DNA from 4 places in the Paenibacillus sp. R-74696 genome. Region 4 is predicted to be linked to each of the others. Evidence: riboswitches for the same ligand, from Rfam matches in the RefSeq annotation. Region 4 holds a riboswitch; each other region holds the start of a gene.

Region 1 (5,953 bases), on a different contig from region 4:
GGAACTTGCTTTTTCTCCCTATATAGATAGCGAAAAAGATACTTGCTGCTGCGTTGGAAATGACCGTTGCTGCTGCAACTCCCATCACATCCCCGTGTAATACAAAAATAACGATTGCATCAAGAATAATATTAACGATAACGCTTAGAATCATCCCAATCATGGAGGTCATTGCGGCCCCTTCGGAGCGGACAATGTTCTCCAAGGAGAAAAATAAGACGACAAACGGCGAACCAATGAGCATCATGGTGACATAGTCTTTTGTGAATGCGAAGGAGCTAGCCGTTGCCCCGAGCCCATGAACAATTTGGTCAATAAGTGGTAGTCCCACAATCATCAACAATAAACCGAGGACAAGACTTGTGTAGAAGGAGAAGGAGGATACATGCTTCACCACATCATAGCTTTTTTCACCTAATAATCTGGAGATGAATGTACCTGCGCCTATGCCAATTAGATTACCCAGCGCCATAAAAGCTGCGAACAATGGTAGGGTAAGCGCTAGCGCCGTTAGCATTTCGGTATTGTGCAGGGTGCCAAGGAAATATGCGTTAAGAATGGAGTAAATAACACTCATCGACATGCCGAGCATCATAGGAACGGCGAAATGAGCGATAGCTTTATAAATCGGTGCTTTTTCAAAATAATGGAGGTTTTCAGCATCCATGTGGGTCACCACTTTCTCATGTATGGTTTGTAGTTAATTACTTAGAGTTCTAACTATATAAGGATCATAACCCCTTCCCTTCATGCGTAGGAGGGGGTTACGAGAGTTGTGAAAATTACTATCTACGCTCAAAAGAGTTCGCTGTATCTTCATCGATATTGGCTTCGATGCGTGCAAGGAACCTGAACAGTAAGTTGGTTTCATCGTCGGTGAAGCCTTCCAGCAGCGTAAGTTCAAAATCTTCAAAATATTGATTGAATGAGCCAAGAAGCTCTTTCGCAGCTGGGGTTGCACGCAATAGGTTGCGGCGCTCATCCTTCGGATCAGACCTGCGAACAATAAGGCCTTTCTTCTCCAAATTGTTGACCAGACTGCTGATAGAGGAGCCTTTACGGTTAAAGGTGATTTCTAGATCCTTCTGGGAAAGTCCCCCTTCTTCATGTTCATTAATATACCGAATGGCATGCCCTTGCTCTACCGTTAGCCCGTACGCCTCTAACTTCTTATTGACGTTGAGCTTCATCATTAGTCCGATCATACGAAATTTATGCTGCAGGTTGCGGTCTTGCTGCATGCTTATCACCTTCTGTTAAAATGAATTAGAAATCTAATAGTTAGATGTCTAATTAAATATATCGTGATGGATTTCGGTTGTCAAATCGTTTTTATTATTTTTTAATTCATCGATTATGGTATGATAACGGTCACGAGTCAGAGCGACTAGAAGATAAGCTTCCAGACAAAAAGGAGATTAAAATCATGTCTAGCATTACAGCCAAACCATTTGATAAAGAAATGCAGAACGCACTCGGCGAGATTACGACGACCTACCATGCAAGCGAATTGAGCAAGAAGGACCCATCGGAGCTGCCGGAAAACATTTATGTGATTGAAGACAAAGAGACGATGGTTGGCTATGGCGTCATTTGGGAATATGCAAGCGGCAAGCAGCTCATCGAAAAAGCGGAAAAGGATTATTTTAGCGATGACGAAAAATATTTGGAAAAGGACTTTTATATCGACATTAAAAATAAAAAGGATTTTGTTTTTATAGAAGCGCTGGATGTGCTGAAGGAATATGAAGGCAAAGGGCAAGCGGCATCCTTTATCAACTGGCTTAAAGCGAAATATCCGAAACAGAGAATGTATGTGTACACACTGGATAAAACGCGCAACTTCTGGTTTAAGCAAGACTTTGAAGTGCTCGGCACAACAGCCTGGATGACCTATAACTAGCCGATGAACATTGAATTTGAAAATCAAACGATATCGTTTCATGTTCAATATGGCAATCGTGAAAAGAAAATATCGATTCAAATCGAGCCATCAGGCTTCATTACGGTAAAAGCGCCGAAAGCGGCAAGTGAAGAGGTCATTAAACGAGCTGTCGAGCGGCATGGGAAATGGATTTTGCAGCAAACGCAGCATCTTGCGGAGGCTACTAAAGCGCCGCAAACGAAGCAATACCAAGATACAGAGAAATTTCTCTACCTTGGCAAAGAGCATTTGCTGCATGAATTAATCAATACAGATGGCTTAACTGAGGAGGAGCTTCGGAAAAACCTCAAGAAGTTTTATTTTTCAAGCTGCAAAAAATTAATAGGGGAACGTCTGCCTATTTATCAGGCGCAGCTGAGGATAAAGCCCAAAACGGTTGAGATCGTAGAGTCCACGACGAAGTGGGGAAGCTGCAGCTCCAGCAAGCATTTAACCTTTAACTATCGTTTGGCGATGGCTCCAATTGATGTGATTGATTACGTCATTATCCATGAGCTTTGCCATCTGTTTCATATGAATCATGACCGATCCTTTTGGCGGCGCGTAGGCAGTCTTATGCCGGATTATAAAGAAAAAGAACAGTATTTGGCCAGGTATGGCGGCTTCATGACGCTCTAAAGCTTGGCAGTCAAAGAGAACGTCCTAATGGTTATCGAGTCCGCAGTGCCTGGGGTGCCCCAGCCCCAGCCCCCGACCTGGTTTCATCGTTACCCCTCTAATCTTACTTTTTCAAGCTCCTCTATATCCTTCAATTTCCCCGTTGATTGCAAAAAAAACCTTCATTGGCTCATCAGTACTGTATTTTTTGGATAAAAATGTAAGTTTTAAAGAGTTCTAATAAATAATTAATGTGTAACTATAAAAGTTCAGTGTCATTTTACCGATATTCTTTTCTGTAAAGGCGAACTCGCTGAAAGGTGGGGACGCAGAGCTTCGGATCTAATGAGCTAAGCGCGATGCTAGCCGGGTCGCCGAATAAGGAAGGGGTACGTGTACGCAAATCCAGTCTATTCGGCCCGGATTTTTTTCGTATTCAAAAATTTATGAGGGAAAATGAGTGATTACCATGAAACTAACCATCAAAAGCAGCCTGATTACCACTCTATTAATGACAGTATCGCTAAGCTGTGTGTCTTTCCTTGGCTATGATAAGGCCAAAACGACATTGGAGGCAAACTTTAAGAAGCAGGCGGAGCAGCAGCTGACTGTTGTTCAGAACTACATCGATATTTGGATTCAGGGCACACAGGCCAAATACGAGGCATTAAGTCAGTCCGATGACGTGAGGAACAGAGATATTCCTGAAATTCTCGCTTATAGCAACCGAATGACGGAGATCACTGATAACCCGGACGAATTTGCATTTATTGCCCCTGACGGCACGCTTTATTTGCCGGGAGCAACGGTTAGTGTAAAGGATTACCCGCATTTTCAAAGGGCGATCAACGGTGAGACCGTCACCATTGATCCGGTAGGCTCAAAGTCTCCCGGGGTGGAGGGAACTCCAATTGTGCTTACAGCTACTCCTGTAAGGGACGACCAAGGAAATATTGTTGGAGTCGGCAATGGAGGTCAGCCTATTCAGGACTTGATTGATCTCATCTCCAAAGTGAAATTGGGACAAAGCGGTCATGCGATTGTTTATACAAAGGATGGCACGGTTGTGGCCAGTGAAAAACCCGAAGAGACCCTACAGAAAAATATGGCCGATTACGAGAATGAGACGCTAAATAAAATTGTAACGAACAGCACGAATGGCGACGCGGGTTTGGCTGAAGCCGTCATTAACGGCTCGGAGCATATGATCGTTTATGGGAAATCTGGCATGATGGATTGGGGCATAGCGATTTTGGTTCCCAAAAGTGAAGCCTATGCTGAAGCCAACGCCTTGTTGCGGTTTTCGATTTTTGTAACAATCGTGTGCCTTCTGGTTTCCGCAGCAATCATCTATACGGTCATGCGCAAAACGTTAAAGCCGCTTTCCGTCATGAACGAAAAGCTGCAAGGGCTCTCCGCCAGCGAAGGCGACTTGTCCTCCAGGCTGACATTTGAAACGAAGGATGAAATCGGCGAGCTTTCCAGAAGTTTTAACGGGATGCTTGAAAATCTGCAAGGGCTGATCATTTCTATTTTGGATAAGGGACAGATTGTTGCCAGCTCATCGTCGCATCTATTGGGCAATCTGGATCAAATATCATCTACCGTTCAGCAAACCACTACCAATATTCAGCAAGCAAATGTCGGATTGCAGGGCCAAATGATGGGATATGAAAGGAATTTGGGGTTAATTGGTGAAATTGGTGAAGGGGTATATGGCATTTTGAATACATCCAATCAAACCTCCGGCATAGCCGCAGAGGCTTCCCAAGGAGCAAAAACAGGCAATGAAGCCGTTGGTGGCTTGGCCAATCAGATGGACTCCATCCAACAGACGGTTAAAGAAGCCGCAGCAGTCATTAAGCAATTGGGCGAGCGTTCGGAGGAGATTGGCGACATTACGTCCGTCATTACATCAATTGCTTCCCAAACAAACATTCTGGCGCTCAACGCTTCAATCGAGGCTGTCAGAGCGGGAGTTCATGGAAAAGGGTTTGCGGTAGTGGCGGAAGAAATTCGCAAGCTTGCGGAGAAATCTACAGAATCCTCCAATCAGATTGCGAATCTCATTCATCAGGTACAAGCTGACACTACCCATGCAGTGGGGACAATGGACAAAGGCACAGGTGAGGTTGCGCTTGGTTTGGAGCAAGTGGGGAAGGTTGGCGTTTTATTCCAGACGCTAGTGACGACAACGACGGACGTATCCATTCATATGGAGAGGATTGCCGCCGCCGCCGACCGGTTAAATGCAAATACGGAGCGTGTGGAATCCGAGATTAAAGAAAGTGTGCAAATCGGCAAAAACTCATCCCAAAGCTTTGAGACGATTGCCGCAATGTCGGAAGAGCAGCTTGCCTCCATTATGGAAATAAACAGCTCTGTGGAACAACTGACACGCACAGCGGATGAGCTAAAAACGATGCTTAACCGGTTTAATGTTTAGTTGAATTACAACGAGGCTATGTCCAAAGCTGACATCCTGTCGCTAAGGCACGGCCTTTTTTTTGCCACTGGAAAGCTAACGATCGTTAGCTTTCCAGTGGCAGGGATGCAGCGTGGTGGCATTGTTGATTAATAAGCGAAATTTTGAGAATGCGGACACGGGGATAGGTTCGGTTTAGCGGGTACAGCGGCTTCATGACGCTCTAATTTAGTAGGAGACAAGCACGCCATATTGTTTGAAAAAGCCGATAATCGCAGCTGCGTCCATCCGCGAATCCGGCAGCTCTTCTGGATAATAAACGCCGGGAGCGAGCGGTTCGTTGTCAGGCCTTAGCAGCAATTTCTCGGCTTGGACAGCCGCTCCGAGGGCGGTAAGGTGAGTCTGGCCGAGCGGGTCCGAAATGGCGATTCGCCGCTCGACCGAGCGGCCATTATGGTCATTTCCCTTAAGGTGAATAAGCACATGATGGGCGCTGCCGGTACCTGGATTGTAGAGCAGGCGCTGCCTGAACGATCGGAACCTTTTCCCGCTGATCATTTTCCATATCCCGCTGTTAACGAGTCCCACGAGCAAAGAGGTGGTTGCCTTGCTGTCGAAGGTGATGCGGAAGCTGGCAGTGTCAATATGGCCGGCCTTAAGCAGTGTCACATGATCGGGAGTGTCGAGTCGATAGCATTTTGCCTCATAGCCATTGGGAAATTGGACCTTTACCGGATCGGTCATCGGATGTACTAGGCGGCTTTTTCCCGCTTCCGTAATATGAAATGGGATCGTCATCCGATCCATGTAGGCGGTAGAATCTGGGCCCGCTTTATCCTGCAGGGAGTATAGAGCATGGATATCGACAGCTACGTTCTTGAGGGCATCGGCATGCATCATAGCGAATAGAGAAGCTGTTCCCGCCATCCAGCCGGAAGACAGCACGACAGGAGCATGGAGCTCTACCTTTCTCAATTTAGCAGCAG
Region 2 (5,953 bases), on a different contig from region 4:
AGCCATCCACAATTTCAAATTGTGCCGGTACGGTATCAACAATCGTTACGTTCTTACCAACATGAGTCGCGCCATCCGCCTGATACAAGATGGTATACTTGAAGGTATCGCCTACATTAACGGTGCTCACACTAGCTGTCTTTGTAAAAGTCAGTCCTGTAATCGGACCTGCTGCCTGTATTGGAGCTGCGAATGGCTGGAATGCGGCTTGCAGCAGCAAAACGAGCAGCATGATCCAGGAAATCTTTTGCCTGATCGCTCTCTGTCTACTTGCGGGCATCTTATCAATCCTCTCTTTTTCTCTATCTTGTCTAGTTGTTCTATTGTTGTGATTACCTCACGAAAGCCAAGTCTTTCTCCATCCTCTCCCTCCTTACATTCAAATAAGAAAATTATATCTAGCCCAACTGTACAAAAACTTTACAAGCATCCCCTTCATTCGACAGCCTAAATAACAGCAAAAAAAGCTCCGTCCATCCCTTGAAGGATAGACGAAGCTTCTGTACGTGCCTATTGATTTATATATGCTTAGATCCGTTTAATAGACTTTAGCAGCTGTATAACGCGAGCTGTCTTTAATCATTTTGCCCGCTTTCTTGCTGTTCTTCATGCCAGCATCAAGCGTCGTATCGATCGTGATCCATTTGCCGTCCAAATATACTTCATTCCAAGCATGATAGTTCGATACATCGGACGCTTTGCCCGTCACCATCTTGGCCGGAATGTCCAAGCTGCGAAGCATGCCCGCCATTAATGCAGCATAACCGTAGCAAATGTCTTTCTGCGAACTAAACGTACGATCGATTTGAGGCAAATAATCGTTGGTCACCTTAGCTGCAAGCTGATGATCATAAGAAATATTCGCCACAATATATTTGTAAATTGCCGTTACCTTCTCGGTATCCGTCTTTTTACCCTTAGTCAGCTCCAATGCTTTCTTGACCGCTTTGCTGTTGCTGCTCCAATCGATATTTTGAATGGAGTTTAAGTAAACGAGGCTGCTGTCACTCAAATTCAAGGTAACTTTGCCTGTTTGAACTGCTCTATATTTATTGGTTCCACTGACGTTCTCCAATAATGTAATCGTATAGTCTCCATTGCCCAGTTGAAGCGCGAACCACTCTTCTGTCTGGTTTGCCCGGAGCGCATACGTATAATTTTTGCCGTCTTTGGCTACAACCAGCCTTGTATCTACGCCCGACTTGACCTCATAACGAATACCGATGCTTCCTTTATCCACATTGGATTCATCGAGCCAGCTTGTCCCAGCTGCTGCCACTTGAGCAGTTGCTTGCGGGAACACGGACAGTATCAATGCAAGCAAAATCATAACCGTTAAACTTTTGCGCATAAAAAAAACTCCCTTCGGTGGCTAGGCTGCCATCTAAATAATAGAGAAGGCCCTTTAGCTTTGCGTCCCTGCCTTTCGACAGGTTTGCCGTTATCGTGTAAAGTTTTGTAAGTGGTGTTAGGTAGAAGAACTACCTTATATTAAACTATGATTATCTCTAGTATATACCCATTATTTGCAACAAACAATACGTTAAACCTTTTTTATTTCCAGGCTGAGGCTTGTATTTTATGGCCTCTCTTCATCCATCTCCGCTTTAACCGTTTCATAAAAGGTTCTTCTTTCCGCTCTTTAAGCATGCCCTTTACATCCCTTAGCAGGAGCATATACCGCATTTCATCCTCATGCTTCAAGCTTTGAAACTCTTTCAAATGTTCAGCGCCCATCCCACTTCAGCTCCATCATGCGTTTTATCAATCCTTTTTCGGCTGATAAAATTCTGATACCCGAACCAGCGTTTAGCTGCTTTTGACCGTGTAAAATTTTTGGAATCTCCAAAACTTTCTCGGTCCTGTCGACAAATAAAGCCAAGCAAAAAAATCACGAATACCGTCATCCACGATTCCCTCATTGTACTGATAAAGCTGCCGCTGATAGTTCAGGCGACATATTTCTACCCCATCCCACCAAAAAGAGAACGTGTTTCGCTTGTCGTCATGCTCCAGAGCAATCATAAATTTCCCTTCCGAAAGCTGAAAATATTGCTTGTCATAGAAAAACAAAGGCCCCTCAGAAGTAGCTGTAATTCCAATAAAATGACCTCGATGATGGGTATAAAAGCCTCGAACGATCGTGTAATCGGTCATTTGATTTAAATTCAGCTGTCGTAGGTGCTGGGCTCCCTCGCTTATACAGCAAGCCAGCTCAGGATAGCGAAAATGGCGAATGACGTTTATTTGCCGTTTCTCGGTTATCATCATCTTCTTCAACCATTCCTTTGAACATGCTATTTTTTGAAAATGAAGCCCGTAAAGCTTGTCCGTCTTCATTTTCACCTGCTCCTCCATTATAAATAAGGCAACTCTACAATTTCTCGACAAAATCCCTGTTTAATCTCGGAAAATTTACAAAATAGCCCCTACAACGCGCTAACACTGCTTTTCCACTCTTTATACCATTCTGTAATGTACGCGCTTGGCTGCTCGTTCAATTCTTCTATCAGCGCGGCGGTTAAAACATTGTACTGCTGATTAACCATAAGATGATTTCCTTTGGACGCATACAGCTGCATTAAGGCAAAATAAGCCTCTTCCGCTTGCGCATGCTCCTCGATAATCCGAATATATCCGGCAATCGCTTTATCCAACTGACCATGCTCGACATGCCATTCTTCCAATCGATAGGAAGTATTCAGCCATAACCGTTTCAGCCGCTGGCGCTCGCTCTCCGCCCACCAATAATCATAATCCTTTAAATAATCGCCTCTATAAAGATTCATAGCCTCTTCGTATTCCGCAAGCGTTGCAGCCGCTAGCGGCGGTGCGGCGGCAATGCCCCGCTCCCATTCCTCTACATCGAGCACAACCTGATTCAGCGTCAATATGTATCCTTCTGTTGTATTGGCAATGTGAAAACACTTTCCAAACTGATCTAGCGTTTTCCTAATGTGGTACACCGTCGTATACAGCTGGGCATATATTTTTTCCGTCCCATTATCGGGCCATAGCAAATCGATTAATATCGATTTTCTTACAAGCTGTTCGCGATGCTGGAGCAAATACAGAAACAACTCCTGCGCCTTCGTTGTGCGCCACCTTATGGCTGCATCCTTTTTCCCGGAAAACTCCACACTGAACTGCCCCAATAGCTGCAAAACCAGATGCTGCTCCTCATTCGCATTTTTCACTGGCTGTAGAGCCTGCTCTTTATCCTTCGCAGACGAGTCCAGCCGCTTCTGAATCCGTTCCATCGTTTTCAATAAGCGCTCAGGATGAATCGGTTTGACGACATAATCCAGTGCATTCAGCTCAAATGCTTTCACTGCATATTCATCATAAGCGGTTACAAATACGATATTCAGCTCCGGCCTAACCTCAAGCAGCTGTTCAGCAAGCGCAATGCCACTCACTTCAGGCAAATTAATATCCAAAAATACGACATCCGGCAGATCGCGCAAAATCCGCTCTTTCCCGGTCATCGGATCCTCATATTTCCCCAAAACCTCTACGTTATTTAATTTCACGAGTTGTCGCTCCAAGTAATCCAAAGCAAGGCATTCATCATCTACAAGGATAACCTTCATGCTTTACTCCTTTAATATACGAAATAACCACTCGTTCACAAACTCTGCCATGCTGACAACAATTATAATCCAGTTAAATAGTTGCCGCAATCATTTGGCTTGAATAGTCGTTACAAATTCAGGGAAATTTGCATAGTAAAAAGAGCAGCATCTGCTAAACCTCAAGTAGGCTAAACGCTTGCTGCTCTTACGATCTGCGATTAGGGTTTTGCCCAAAGGCAAAACTCGCAGTGATAATGGATAGAATGGACAATCCAGCTGTTCTGCTAGAGAGTCTACCAGGCGTTGACGCCCAGCTGTTCAATCGTTGCCTGAATAAAAGCAGGCTCGTCCTCCGGTGTACGGGAAGTAATCAAATTGCGATCTACCACGACTTCCTCATTACGAAAATGTCCCCCAGCTGCCAGCACTTCCTGCTCCAGCTCCGGATAAGCTGTCAGTGTCCGTCCCTGCAGCAAACCAGCCTCCGCCAAAACTTGCGGGCCGTGACAGATGGCGGCAATGGTTATGCCTTTTTCATCAGCGTCTTTGACGAAAGCATGCACGGCCGCTTCCTCCTTCAAGTGGGAGGGGGATGCCCCGCCAGGGATAATAATCGCCGCATAGTCGCTTGCCTTTGCCTCTTTAATCGCTAGATGCGACTTATAGGCAATTGTGCCTTGCTTGCCCTTCAATTCCTCATTGCTTCGCAAGCTTATAATAACCGCCTCATGGCCATTTTTCACCATTTCATCATACGGATTTTGCATTTCGGAATCTTCAAAGCCATCGGCCAGCAGAAAAGCCACCTTCTTCATTTGCGTCATCATTTACACGCTCCTTCTTGTTTGGGCTCTAGATTACTTTACCCTAAAAAAAGGATTCGCAAACAAATCCTGACGCTCAGATGCGATTAACGATACATGAACATCCTTCCGCAATAGTCGCATTCCTCGCTTTGCTGTGGAAGAAGAACCTTATTAGCACCACAGCCAAGGCAGCTGATCGTTTTCGGCACGGACGGCTGTGTTGGCGGGGGCGGAGAGCCTTGCCTGGCATTACGAATCGCTATCCGCTCCGCTAAAAAGGCCGCGGCTGCCGCTTGCTCCTCGGCCTCCCAGGCGGCTCTCCTCTCTTGCTCTTCATTTTCGGCCATACTTCTCTCAAGCTCTAGCTCTTGCTCCGCGATTTGCAATTCAAGCTGTAAAGCTATAATTGCTTCCCTAAGCGGTTTTTGGACTGATTTACGTTCCAAGTACTGTAAAGCCATGTGAACTCCAATCCATGCTGGGAAAACAAAAATCAAGGAATAAAGAAGAATATAGAACATCAAGTCTTCCCGATTTGGATTCGATAATTGATTTATAAAAAAGAAAGCGCCAATTACTAACCACGCAATACCATTTGCATACGTAATCATCTTAGATGAATTGTATCCCTTCAACATTGCTCATCCCGCCTCTGTAACATCATCCATTTTCTTCAATTTAAATGCTGTTCGCTCCCAAGTCTTGCTCTCTGCAGCTCATTTAGTTCGTTATTCACCTCAAGCAAACGCTGCTCTATGCTGGATAATTCCTCCTCAGCCCACTCCAGGTATTCTTTTTGTTTTAATCTATCTACCTTCGCCAGCATTGCTGCCAATATAAATATGACTGCCGCTGTTATCCCGAAATATTTGCTGAAAAATAAAACCTGCTCCGCGAAGGACTTCTCTTCTCCCCAATAGTACTGTGTGAACAGCATGCCATTCACAAGGCATCCGATTGCAATGATTTTAAGTACTCCACCCATCTCGCTTCCCCCTCTTCCTTTCGTTACAAAGATGACACCCTGCTCCCTAATAAAAAGAGCAGCATCCGTTAACCTCTACATAGGCTGAACGCTTGCTGCTCTAATTTACTTCGCTCCTACCGTGCAGGTGCGTCTCACGTTAACTGTACACCAGCATCGTGCCGCAATAGTCACATTCCGCGCTTTGCATAGGCTGCAGCACCTTTCTCGCGCCACAGCCCACACAGCTGATATTTTTGGGCATGAGGGGTGGTGGAGGCGACGGCGGAGGCGTTGATGTACGGCTCGCCGCTTCACGCCTTGCCTCTGCCTCCGCTTCTGCTCGTATAGCCGCTAGCGTCGCTTCCTTCTCAGCCTCTAGCCTAGCCGCTTCCTCGGCTTCTTCCGCCTCTTCGGCTCGTTCACGCTCTTCTCTTGCAAGCTCCTGTTCATGCTCCAGCTTCTGCAGCTCCAATCGAAACTGGACTAGATATGGCTCTTGTTCATCTAAATATTTTTGCTTCCATTTAAAACGCCTGTTCTTCCTCTCCCCAATGCAATAAAGGGAAATGCCAGGAAATAAAGAGAAGATTATCAAAGTAGCTATG
Region 3 (5,953 bases), on a different contig from region 4:
GATATTATTCTCAACTCACGTTGTATCCGATGTAGAGGACATATCAAACAAAATTTTGTTGCTAAAGGGCTCTTCAATACTCTATGAAGGCACTGTTTCCGAAATAATAGACGAACATAAAAAAAGATTTCCTGACACGAAGACGCTTTCAGAAATCTTTCTCCACATATATGATTGAGGTGTATTAACATGAATATTCAGTTAACACATTATTATTTAAAAGATCTATTCAATAAATTCAAGTATGTGTATATTGCAGTTATATTGATTTCAACGGTAATAATCGCCCTTCAATACTCGCCTGCAAGAGAGTTTGGAAAAACGTATACTCGTTTAAGCGAACAATTTTCGGGACCTATTTCCGTTGAAAAAGATAAGAAGATGGAAGAACTGATCTATAAGCACGCTCAAATGTCTTCCACAGCTTATGATGACTTACAAAATAGTTGGTTAGAACAATTCACTAATAATAGCAAAAAAAATTCAACGGTCAATATTGAATCGGAATTATGGGAAAAATCTCAAAAATTTCTTAATGGAAAAGGCGAGTATGGAAATACCGTATATGATGACATGCTGATACTTTCGACCCTAATTAGCTCTTATCGCGAATTAAGTCAGGTGGAAGATAAAAATGTTCAGATGCGGGGAAATATTGCCCGAAATATGGAAAGGTCGAACAGTAACACGGAGTACTGGAGTCTCTTAATGGAAAAAAGTGAAAACCTGCAAAAAGTAGAGTTCTATGATATGCGTGCTGTAAATTCTTTTTTGGAAAGTTACGCAACAGATTGGATGTTTCTCTTCACAATTATAATGGTACTTTCAACCGTATTTTGTAGTGACTACGAGCAAAGCAGGCATTTGTTGTTATTCAGCATGCCTATCAGCCATATTAGAATCGGTATACATAAGATTCTTTGTTCCTTCTTTGTTGCGTTGCTGTGTTCGGCTATCTCAATAATAATCAACTTATCTATGCTAATTGTTCATACAACAAATTTCCACTCATTATTGCAGCCGGTTCAAGCAATTGGAAATATGAGTAATTCATTGTTTAATGGAACAGTCATAGATTATATATTGTTACTAATAACTTATAAAACTGTTTTTTATGTTTTTATTGCTGTGATTGTTACATTTATATCTTTGCTTTGCCGAAAAATGGCCTATTCCATGATCGCTTCGATATCTTTGGTGGGATTATCTGTTTTGATAAGTGAACTTGTGCAAATTACGTACCCTTACAATATCTTTTTTCAATACAATCTACTAAATCTTTATTCACACAATACCTTCGTTGCGCTGGATGAATATTCTGTAGTTTTTTCTAAACTTATTAATAACACAACCATTTTATTCACCTGTATTTTATTATTCTCTCTTTTTATTTCTACTATTATTATTACTTCTAATCGTCGTATCTCGCGAATGGTAGTTTCTTCTTAACAAAAGAATGCGACCATCTGCACGCCTTACTATACGAGGGGGTATGATCATGACCAAATTGCTGCTTTTTGAGCTTAGAAAAATTCCACTTGTATTTTTGTTGCTTAGTTTGCTTATTATGTTGATGTTCAAGGGAGTAGTAGCCACTGCATATTACAATGATCATGATAAAGAATGGAGACAAACTTACTCCAACTATCTTACTTACGCGCTAGAGCACGACATTAATATTGTAGAAAAAGAACTAAGTGCAGTTAGAGGGAATTTCAGCCAATATAGTGCTGAAGTAGAAGCAATTGATACTGTGTTGGAGCAATTAAAAGAACGAGAATACTACGAGATTGTACAAAAAGTGGCTCAAACAGAATCTAGTTACGTCTTTAACATGCCTCCTGATTTCAATAAACTCAGATCGGTCTACGCTTCAAATAATTTACCTGATATAGTGAATGTATTAGGTTATCAGCTTTTCGTTAAACTGAACGAAGTGAACTTTATACCGATTATTATTATTCTAGTCTTCTCCTCGATCTTTAGTATAGAACGCGAAACAGGCATGCAGTCTATAATTAGAGCTACAGGGATGGGATGGGGTAAAATCTTTAAAAACAAACTGGCTTTGACAATAGGAGTCAGTACGTTAATATTCAACATTGGTTATATTTGCGATCTATTAATAACTTTTACCTTATCCGATTTTGGATCAGTAAGCAGTCCCTACCGGAGCATCATCAGTGCGGTGTTGACAAATGATAGCATAGGCATGTTTCTAACCAAGTTTTATATAATTGGTATGCTAAATACTGTATTTATGTCTTGTCTAGTGCTATTGTTGTCCTCACTTTCTAAAAACAGTAGATTAGCGTATTCTATCAATGGCTTAACTTTTGTGGCATTTACGGTTATTGCAACCACGCTAGATAAGCTTGACAAGGCGGCAACTTTGATTTCTGGAAATTTTATAAAATTGTATACTGAAACATCGTTATTAATTGTTTCGAACAGTTCATTAATCGTTGAACAATACACTATAATACTGTTAATCTACATCACGCTTATCCCACTACTCATATATTTTTTGCATAAGACATCTTAAACAAATGATATATATTGCACTAAAACAAAATAATAGATAAGGAGAGGATACTTTGAAAAAAATAATGTGTATAATTTTGGTCATCGTTGCATCTTTTTCATTATTAGGGTGCCAGAAGTCTGATTTCTACACGGAAGATTTTACAGCAATGTTCGGCAATACTTCTGACAATGTAAACCAAGGAGGTCTAATGGCAAGCACAGACGAGTACATATATATTCCTTTAGAGAATGATGTCATAGAAATACGCAAACAAACCGGAAATTCTATAGTACTACAGGATATTGTTGCCGAGTTTGGATATGTCAACGTAGTCAATGGATACTTGTATTATAATGCATTCAATAGCAAAGAAAACAAAAGAGGACTTGTTGTCCGCTCATTGGACGGTAAGTTCTTGAGACAGATATCAAAGATGAGTTACTACCCCTTTGTTGTTTTCGAAGATTGGATATATGCCACCAATCTACGTGGAGGAAATCTTTATAAAATTAACATTAAAAATTCAGAACTTAAGATGCTTGCTGAAGAACCAGTAGAGGAATTCACCTTACATGACAATGGCATATTTTACAGTGACGGTAATAACCTTTATTCAATCAATCTTGATGGGAAAAACAAACAAAAGCTACTTTCCGACATACAGTTAAATTCTTTAACATACAGAAAAAAAGATAATGCCCTTATATTCATAAATTCTTCTGAAGACAATCGAATTTATTTATATAATATAAATACTAAAAAACTTTCTGTCTTAAAAGATGGTGACTATTCGTTTGTCCAAGTATTTGGAAATAACGAAATCGTAACGTTGAATAGATCTGGATTATTACAGTCTTTTTCATTTCCTGACGGACATCTTAATATAGAAATACCGGGAGTCACCAATTTCCAAGTCTTTAACAATACTTTATACTATTTTGATCAATTTAAATCCTTATACAGCATAACTGAACAAAAACATGAACCCACTAAGGTTTATCCATTAGAGTAAGCCACTAGCTAATCAGTAAAACTAAACATGTACTTCGTCCATTTGAAAACACAATCTACTGATACTATCAAGAGCCATTGTTTAACACCATAAAGCACTACTTTGGTAGCGTATTCTTTTAATGATTTTGAATACTTACTTTCGAAATTTAGGATAAAATTAAGCCTCATTTTCAAGAAGCTTTTTCAGCTTATTTTTAGCTCTTTGAACTCGTTTTTTACAAGCCTCTACCGATATGCCAAGCTCCTGTGCCGCCTCAAACATAGTATATTTCTCTATGACTACCTTTTTCAGCAAATTATAATCATCGGCATCCATTAGTTCTGAGTATAACAGATCGACATTATGCGAATTTGTATCTCCCAAGAAGATGTTTTCGTAAACCAAAGATGATACTACTAGGCTGCTTAAAGAGGCTCGGCTTCGAATCATATTCTTTATAACATATTTCAGTGTATTTAATAACCAGCCTCTTGGATTGGGGCTGGTTATTATATGGCCAACTTTATTACATGCTATTCTAAATGTATCCTGTACAGATTCTTCAGCTAACCTTCGGTCCTTCAATGCGCTTTGCGCATATGCTAACAAAGAATTGAACATCTCGAAGTATAGTTCTTCAATGACTCGTTTCTGAAGATCATTCAAACCCATCTCATCACAATCCCCCAGTAGAGATCAATCGTATTTATTTTCTGTTACACAATGAGTTGGTAAACTAAAAAAATCGGGTAAAGCCACAAATAACTGATTTTCACACGGGGTTGCCTACGAATAGATTGTGTCTTTAAACCATCCAGTTATATATTGTGTTGGTACATAATCTAATTCTGTTGTTTTTGGTCTAATAGGTTTTGAGAATTCACCGCTTATAATTTTATGGTGGCTATGTTCTCTTATTTCGCCATACGCAAGTATCCTAGCTACGCGGAGCCTTGGTCCCTCCAGCGGCCCGACTGTCATGACATCGTTTCTCCTACCGATGAATTAGACCCACAGCTTTGCGTCCTCGACTTTCGTAAAGATTTACTTTTTATTCTAACCAAGATTCCTATCCTATTTTCTCATTTTCATCCCTATAGTCTTATATCGGATACAACCCTTTCATTTATTTGAAATTTAAGTTAAATAATTAACTTTTTATAAAAACAGTTCATTAAAACCAATTAAGAAAAAATGAAGACTCCCTCATGTTTGAAGTGTCTCACCCGTACCTATTCCTCAGAAAACGAACCTATCGTCACCTGATTGGATTATTTTTCTGCCCAATAAACACAACCTATAGTATTCCGCACAAAAAAAGCGGGGCTGTCCAGAAAGTCAGTGAAAAGTGATTTCTGGCCCCCCATTTTCGTGACATGTAAAAAATAAGCAAAAAAAAAATCGCCAAATCTTGTAGAATGGGAGTTACCACACAACCACTACAGAAAGGGCGATTTTTTTGCGTAATCTGATGACTACTACCGAACAGTATACCATGCAGCTTTCACTTCCTCTAGAGGATATTGAAGAAAAAGGGGTGTCGAAACGAAAGCTGGCCCCTACCTTCAAGCCCTACGACAACAAGCAGGCTCAGATGATCTTGGATCTGGAGTTATTTATCCCTGCCCACCATGTGGGGCGTGTCATTGATGAGATGATCGAAGCGCTCCCGGACGAGCAGTTGTTTACTCACTATGTTGGTGGGGGCTGCAGCTCTTACCATCCTAAAATGATGCTTAAGGCGATCCTCTAAGGCTACTCGCAAAAGATTTACTCCTGCCGAGGGATTGAGAAGCTGCTGCGCGAAAACCTCCCAGCGATGTGGCTGTCGGCGATGCAGCAGCCGGACTTCCGCACCTTGAATGAATTTCGCGGCGTGCGTATGAAAGCATGCATGGACGAGTTGTTTGAAACGATGATTCAAAAGCTCATCGAAGGCAACTACATTACGATGGAGCAGTACTTTTTAGATGGCACGAAGATCGAAGCCGATGCTAACAAGTATTCGTTCGTGTGGAAAAAATCCACACTGCGCTTTGAAGCAAAGCTGAAAGAGAAGGTGTAGGAGACCCTTGCCCATATTCATACCCTCACGCAGCAAGAAGCTCGCGAGTACGTAGCAGCGAATCCAGATGGGCTTTCGGGTCAGCTCGAAGAAGCAGCTGTCGTACTGGAAGAAAAAGTGGCAAACGTAACCGAACAGATCGCTGGGGCAAACGACAGCGAAGGGAGGAAAGCCTTACGTAAAGCGCGTCGTGCCTGAAAGCATCCACTGAAGCAGATTCGGGAGGATTTTCTTCCTAGGCTCGCGAGGTATGAGCAGCAGAAAGCCTGCCTTGGCGAGCGCAATAGCTACTCCAAAACCGATCCGGACGCCACATTTATGCGGATGAAGGAAGATCACATGAAAAATGGCCAACTGAAACCGGGCT
Region 4 (5,953 bases):
CAGTGCCGGAATAATGACAAACGGCAATCTGCGGATGATCAGCTTAACAATTCTGTGTATTTCCAAATCTCTCATCCCCTTGCAAAACAATCATTCGCCGTCATAGCTTGGCTTTCATTCACGTTCGCCCTACTATGACTTGGAGTTCGCTTCTGCTGGCACAATGCCTGAACGAAGCTCCTTGCTTGGCGGTATGCTGCTGGACTCCCCCAGCAGCAGGCTTAAATCAAAAGCTTCATCGAAAACAATGGCCGCCGTCATCTTATTGCGCCTAGCCCATCCCACGCGGATGAGACGCCCGTTTGCCTCGAACGCTGAGCCGATAATTTGCAGCCTGACCTTCTTGCCTTCATGCATCGCCGCCTTCTGCGGGAGCTCAATTCGGCAGCCCGTGTAGCTAATATCAAGCAGCTGCGTCCGGTAACGGTCCTCTTGATCGACCAAAATCGAAGCACGGCGCTTCAGCCTAACTCGCGGAGACTTGCGATTTATCGATTTATAGGTGTACTTGAAATTAGAAATATAACTGGTTACGGAAGTCCATACGCCCGCCTGAAAAACGCCCTTAACGAACTCATCCGCATTGCCGTATACTTCAGCAAGCCATTTGCGCTCATCATCAATGTTGCTCCAATGAAGCTTGAAGCCTACCTGGAATCCGGAGCCATGCTTATCATAAAATATTTTCTCAGCTGTCACGCGTATAGCGTCCTGTGATAATGGAATGTCCAGCTCCATGCGATCCGGGAGCGGCAATATCGTATCCGTATAAATACGGCAGCCTGTCTCACTAATATCCAGCGTCTTGACGTTTTCCATCTTCAGCTCTTCATCTTCCATATAACGAAGCGTGAGCGGCAGCTCCTTGGCGAAGCGCTCCGACTCCCGCATGCGTGGGCGTTCAAAACCGAGCAGCAGCGCGAGAATAAGAAACACTCCGTTATAACCAAGCCAGAACAAATTAATGAGCATGGACTGCAATTCATTTTCGCCCGCACCCGCAATACGCCCCACATTTATCGCCATCAGCACAACGGATAGCACAAGCAGAACGAACAACGGCATCATATAGCGATAATTAATGGACGTTTTGTTCTGATAAATGCCTTTCGGCGTCACCTCAAAGGGGATAGCCTTGCGGAAGATGGTTTCCTGAAGGGCTGCGAGGAATAGCGTTGGCGTCATGGCCGTCTCGTAAACGTTGTTCCAAAACACATTGAGCTTCTTATTCGTTAAGTAAGGCACTACAGTAATCGAGAACAAGAAATAAGGCAGCCAGAAGATAAGCAGCTGTTGCAAGCTTGTTTCAAGAATAGCCACGCCAAAGGTCAAGAAGAGCATAGGTGACAGTATGTACATAAAGCGTGTAACGCCAAAGTACCAGTAAAGCAGGTTGGAGAAATAAAGCAGCCGCTGCATCAACGATAAGCCCTTTGCCTCAAGCGGATTGGACATCCTCGTCGTTTGTATCGTGCCCCTAGCCCAGCGGGCCCGCTGTTTAATTTGATCGGATATGGACTCAGACGTTAGGCCTAGTGCCAGCACCTCATTCAAGCAATAAGAATCAAACCCATTGGATTGAAGCTTCATCCCCGTAGCCAAATCCTCCGTGATCGTGCCAATAACGAAACCGCCAATATGATCAATAGCGCTGCGCCGAAAAATACAGTTGCTGCCCACATAAATAACAGCATTAAAACGGTCTCTTCCCGACTGAACAAGCCGCATAAACATATCCTGCTCGTTCGGAATATTACGCCCTTGGTAGTAGTTGTATTGGAAAATATCTTCATTGTAAAAAACTTGGGGCGTTTGTACGTAAGCAAGCTTTTCATTTTTTGCAAAAAAACCTACCGTTCGCTGTAAAAAATCCGGTTTTGGCATCATGTCTGCATCCAACGTGAGGAGCAAATCGCCCTTCATTTTCGTCAGCGCATGATTCAAATTACCCGCTTTAGCATGCTCGTTTCCGGGACGATCGAGATAATGAACGCCTAAGCCTTCGGCTACTTCTCTCATTTCCGCTCGTTTTCCGTCATCACATACCCAAATATTTAATAAATGCTCCGGATAATTCAAATTTTTACAGGCAAGGATGGTTTTTCTAACCAAGGATGGCGGTTCATTGTAGGTAGCGATTGTAACATCCACAGAATAAAGGTTGTCAGGTAATGGCGCAGGCTTTCTTTCAGTGGGTTTTAGCAGAAGAATGTGGAATAAAACGGATTGAAAAATAGAAATGATTTCAAAAAATAATAACAAAGATCCAAAAATTAATGACCAGCCAGATGGGAGTGTTTGTACAAGTCTCCATACTAGATACACGATCATGATAGCAATGGATACCGTTGTTAATATGTACCTAGCTTTTGTTTTCAAATAACCCCAATCCTTTGCGCTCTATTTATTCGCCATAATTCCATTCCTTTTCTGACTAATCTACAACATGGATTGACTATACTGTCTATTCTCGCTGTCGATATTTGTTAAATTGGCCGGAAATATGATATTTTTGGCGGCTAAGGCTCAAATTCAAAGTTATCTTATCACAATCCTTGCCCCTTTAAAAGTTAATTTTTATTCTTAACATCTTAATCTTCTATGCAAATGTGTAGAAAAAAAGCGAAAAAACTCTAATTTTACGCGGTTTACGCGAAATTAGAGTTTTTTCAGAATACCTATTTGGTACTATATCAACTAGTGATTTAAAGAAGAGGTTAGGCCTAGGCCTTTACTACCGCCCAAATCTATTAAAGTGTTTTTTGCAGCGTTTGGTAAGCGCTCAGGCTATCAGCCGACGAATCGATATGCCAGTCCAGTTCTTTGTTTTCATTGAACCAGATCAAACCTTTGATTTGGCTGTACGCTGGCGATTGCACTTGGTTCATAGCGTCAATAACCCATTCTTTTTTGCTGCCGCCGCTTTCGGTTGTGCCTGTTTCAGCGATGATGATTGGCTTGCTCGACATGCTTGTCAGCGCTTGGTAAGAAGCATAGAATACATCGTTAAACGTTCTCCACGAGCTCCACGATTCTTTCGTTCCAAAATTGTAGCCATCGATCGAAAGCATGTCCACATAGGCATCGCCTGGGTACATAGCTGTAAACGAAGCGTTTTTGCCAACATTTTCAGCGTTTACGTTGTACATGAATTTGATGTTTGTTGCGCCTTGCTCCTTGAAAATGGTAACGACACGTTGGAATGCCGCTTTGTAGGTTTCGTTCGTGTTCACTGTGCTGTCGCCAACGCCCCAGCCGTACCAGTTGCCGTTGCCTTCGTGGAAAAGGCGCAGCCAGATTTCAGGGTTTTTATTAGCCGCCTGCCAGTTCATCAATTGTTTAGCTGTTTGTTTCAGGTAAGCGTCTACTACGCCTCTATTGATATCAGCAGTCGAATATTCTTTGTAATTTTTATTTTTAAATTCAAGGGTAAGTAGGTTAATCGAACCATTACTATTTACATAGTCCATAAAACCCTTCCACTCATTGATCCCTTGATTCGAATTGACAAAAGTATGTACAACATCTTGGTGTCCACCGATCAGTTGCTCGTAGGCAGCAATGTTGTTCAAGCTTTGGTTCGGCCAAGTGCCGATCCATGCTCCATTGTAAAAGTTCGTTTGTGCGCTAACAGGGAGTGCCCAGAGTAATGTCGAAGCGAGCATAAGGAGTGTAAGTGCGAATTTTGTCTTTTTCATTGTAAGTTCCTCCCCCGAGCGAATGATGGTACGTGGTCCGAAGAACACGCCACACCTTCATCAGGCAAAGGAGGCTATGTTGGGCTTCGGCAGCTGGCGAGCATATTCCCGTAGGAATGAAGCCCCTATAGCTTTGCGCACATCAGGTTTCCCTGAGTTTGCCTTTTCGTGTTTGAAGCAATAAAAAAAGATAGTCCCTGCTCCCGAAAGAACAAAGTCTACCTTGATTAATAAAGGAAGAAGCGATGTTGAATTCGGCAGCTGGCGAGCATATTCCGTTAGGAATGAAGCCCCTGTAGCTTTGCGCACATCAGGTTTCCCTGAGTTTGCCTTTTCGTTAAACGTAATAGGTATAAAGTATGAGCTAATGTAATATGGTGTTATTGTACACCTTGATCGCAAATTTCGTCAAATTATTTTTTCATAAATTATACAACGAAAAAATATCCATTAAAGTAGCAGATCGCGTACACAATATGAAGCAGGAAAAACATCATGAAATAAAACATTTGCAGCGGCTTATTATTTTTCAGCACATCCGCAAAATAAATATAGAAGGGGAACGCGACCATGACATAGCGTGGAATGCTTTGCAAAAATTCGGCGCTGGCGAACGGAATGAGCATAAGCAGCAGACCATATGCAAAAAACAGCCATTCATGTGCATTACGGCGAATATCTTTCCAGCGCATAATAAGAAAGGCAGCAAAAATGACGAGGACGGCATTAGCAATGATAAAGGCAAGCAGGCCATTTTCCCAGCCACCATTTCCTGAGAAATAAGGTTTTTGGATAAAATGAATGTAGTTTGAAAATGGAGCAACCGTCTTGCGATACCAGTTGATGCTTTGCTCCGTAATCGGAGCCAGCAAATCGCCCGTGAGCCATTTCATATACAATAGATAACCAGCCAGCGGCAGTGCTGAAATAACAGCATAACCTAAATATTTTGCGTCCTTCCACTTGAAACGGTACAGCCTGTGTTCAATCAACAGCGTCCCCACAACGAAAAACAAGTTGACGAAGCCCAGATTGCGCGTCACAGCGGACAAGCCCCCGAACAGAAACGCGAGAAAATATCGCTTTTGCATCGCATAATATACGGTTATAAGCGACAGCATGAGGAACAGGCTCTCGGTATAAGGCACGGCATAGAAGATGGCGGTCGGAAAAACAAGCAGCAGCAGCACCGCAACTTGGGCGTGCTCCTGTTTCAGCCCTCTTTTCAAACAAATGCCATAAAAATATAAGAGCGATACGAGCAAAAACAAATTCGATAAAACCGATCCCACGACCGTCGAATCATATTTAGAAATAGACTCCACCAGGAAGACTAACAAAGGGTATAAAGGGAAAAACACCCAATTTGCACTAGGATGCGGTTCATTGATGTTATACGTATCGTAGCCATTTTCGGCAATACCCAAATACCATACGCTGTCAAATTTCCTTAAATCCTCAAAGCTCGGCTTCTTCAGCTGTGAAATATCCGTCTGGATCGAGAGCTGGCTCGATGTGAAATCATGCCCCTGTACGACCGTATAGTCTGGCGGTACTTGATAGTTCGGAAACAGATTCATGCCGAGAAAGCCTGCAAAATAAAGCAATATTCTCGTGATGACAAACAAGGAAAGCAGGAAGATCAAAACTTGTGTGTTCGATTTTGCTTTAAGCAGCAGCGATTCCATTCGTCACCTCGTCTCTTGTAATTGCTGCGTTTTCGTTTTCGGCTCCGCCAATGCAACGTTATGCAGCTCTGTTTCAACGAAGTATTTCGGCCTTTTCTTCGTTTCAATGTAAATTTTGCCGATATATTCGCCAATTAGTCCAATGCATAGCAGCTGAATGCCGCCAATGAACCAAATCGAAAGAATCATCGAGCTCCAGCCGGATACCGTGTTGCCCTGCAAATGCCGTACGAATACATAAAGGGCGAACAAAAGGCTCATGACCGACATGAAAAAGCCGACAACCGATACTGCGCGGATAGGAGAAACGCTGAAGGAGGTAATGCCTTCCCATGCGAAGATGAGCATTTTTTTCAGCGGATATTTCGATTCGCCAGCAGTTCGCTCCAGACGATCATAATACACGCTGTCGGATTTGAAGCCGATGGTAGGAATGATGCCGCGCAGGAACAGATTGACCTCCTGGTACTCCTCCAGCTTATCAACGACCTTCCTGCTCATCATCCGGTAATCCGCATGATTGTAAACGACGTTGACGCCAAGCTTAATCATTAATTTGTAGAAAAA

What was found. A riboswitch is a leader RNA that binds a small molecule or an ion and turns the genes downstream of it on or off. The one in region 4 is predicted to bind cyclic di-GMP.
Region 1: it holds a riboswitch for cyclic di-GMP, as region 4 does, so the genes downstream of both, ACSR9A_RS01375 (methyl-accepting chemotaxis protein) here and ACSR9A_RS18065 (glycoside hydrolase family 26 protein) in region 4, are expected to answer to the same signal.
Region 2: it holds a riboswitch for cyclic di-GMP, as region 4 does, so the genes downstream of both, ACSR9A_RS19105 (transglutaminase-like domain-containing protein) here and ACSR9A_RS18065 (glycoside hydrolase family 26 protein) in region 4, are expected to answer to the same signal.
Region 3: it holds a riboswitch for cyclic di-GMP, as region 4 does, so the genes downstream of both, ACSR9A_RS15380 (RNA polymerase sigma factor) here and ACSR9A_RS18065 (glycoside hydrolase family 26 protein) in region 4, are expected to answer to the same signal.

What each region holds. Positions count from the first base shown of each region.
Region 1 is NZ_JBPULM010000008.1:57,068-63,020, reverse strand. Features, by position in the region: gene ACSR9A_RS01395 (MATE family efflux transporter) at 1-667, opposite strand, end outside; gene ACSR9A_RS01390 (MarR family winged helix-turn-helix transcriptional regulator) at 786-1,241, opposite strand; gene ACSR9A_RS01385 (GNAT family N-acetyltransferase) at 1,427-1,903, shown strand; gene ACSR9A_RS01380 (M48 family metallopeptidase) at 1,907-2,563, shown strand; cyclic di-GMP riboswitch class I at 2,836-2,921, shown strand; gene ACSR9A_RS01375 (methyl-accepting chemotaxis protein) at 3,012-4,988, shown strand; gene ACSR9A_RS01370 (saccharopine dehydrogenase NADP-binding domain-containing protein) at 5,196-5,953, opposite strand, start outside.
Region 2 is NZ_JBPULM010000039.1:67,353-73,305, forward strand. Features, by position in the region: gene ACSR9A_RS19100 (SdrD B-like domain-containing protein) at 1-280, opposite strand, end outside; gene ACSR9A_RS19105 (transglutaminase-like domain-containing protein) at 539-1,351, opposite strand; cyclic di-GMP riboswitch class I at 1,365-1,450, opposite strand; gene ACSR9A_RS19110 (hypothetical protein) at 1,810-2,340, opposite strand; gene ACSR9A_RS19115 (response regulator) at 2,430-3,593, opposite strand; gene ACSR9A_RS19120 (DJ-1/PfpI/YhbO family deglycase/protease) at 3,869-4,390, opposite strand; gene ACSR9A_RS19125 (hypothetical protein) at 4,486-5,019, opposite strand; gene ACSR9A_RS19130 (hypothetical protein) at 5,055-5,366, opposite strand; gene ACSR9A_RS19135 (hypothetical protein) at 5,506-5,953, opposite strand, start outside.
Region 3 is NZ_JBPULM010000031.1:60,203-66,155, reverse strand. Features, by position in the region: gene ACSR9A_RS15400 (ATP-binding cassette domain-containing protein) at 1-178, shown strand, start outside; gene ACSR9A_RS15395 (hypothetical protein) at 190-1,449, shown strand; gene ACSR9A_RS15390 (hypothetical protein) at 1,499-2,545, shown strand; gene ACSR9A_RS15385 (DUF5050 domain-containing protein) at 2,598-3,539, shown strand; gene ACSR9A_RS15380 (RNA polymerase sigma factor) at 3,699-4,193, opposite strand; cyclic di-GMP riboswitch class I at 4,483-4,580, opposite strand; gene ACSR9A_RS15375 (transposase) at 4,981-5,274, shown strand; partial or broken gene ACSR9A_RS15370 (hypothetical protein) at 5,290-5,337, shown strand; gene ACSR9A_RS15365 (transposase) at 5,356-5,586, shown strand; gene ACSR9A_RS15360 (transposase) at 5,926-5,953, shown strand, end outside.
Region 4 is NZ_JBPULM010000037.1:123,957-129,909, reverse strand. Features, by position in the region: gene ACSR9A_RS18075 (Wzz/FepE/Etk N-terminal domain-containing protein) at 1-66, opposite strand, end outside; gene ACSR9A_RS18070 (glycosyltransferase) at 133-2,331, opposite strand; gene ACSR9A_RS18065 (glycoside hydrolase family 26 protein) at 2,751-3,698, opposite strand; cyclic di-GMP riboswitch class I at 3,784-3,871, opposite strand; cyclic di-GMP riboswitch class I at 3,952-4,039, opposite strand; gene ACSR9A_RS18060 (mannosyltransferase family protein) at 4,127-5,386, opposite strand; gene ACSR9A_RS18055 (glycosyltransferase family 2 protein) at 5,390-5,953, opposite strand, start outside.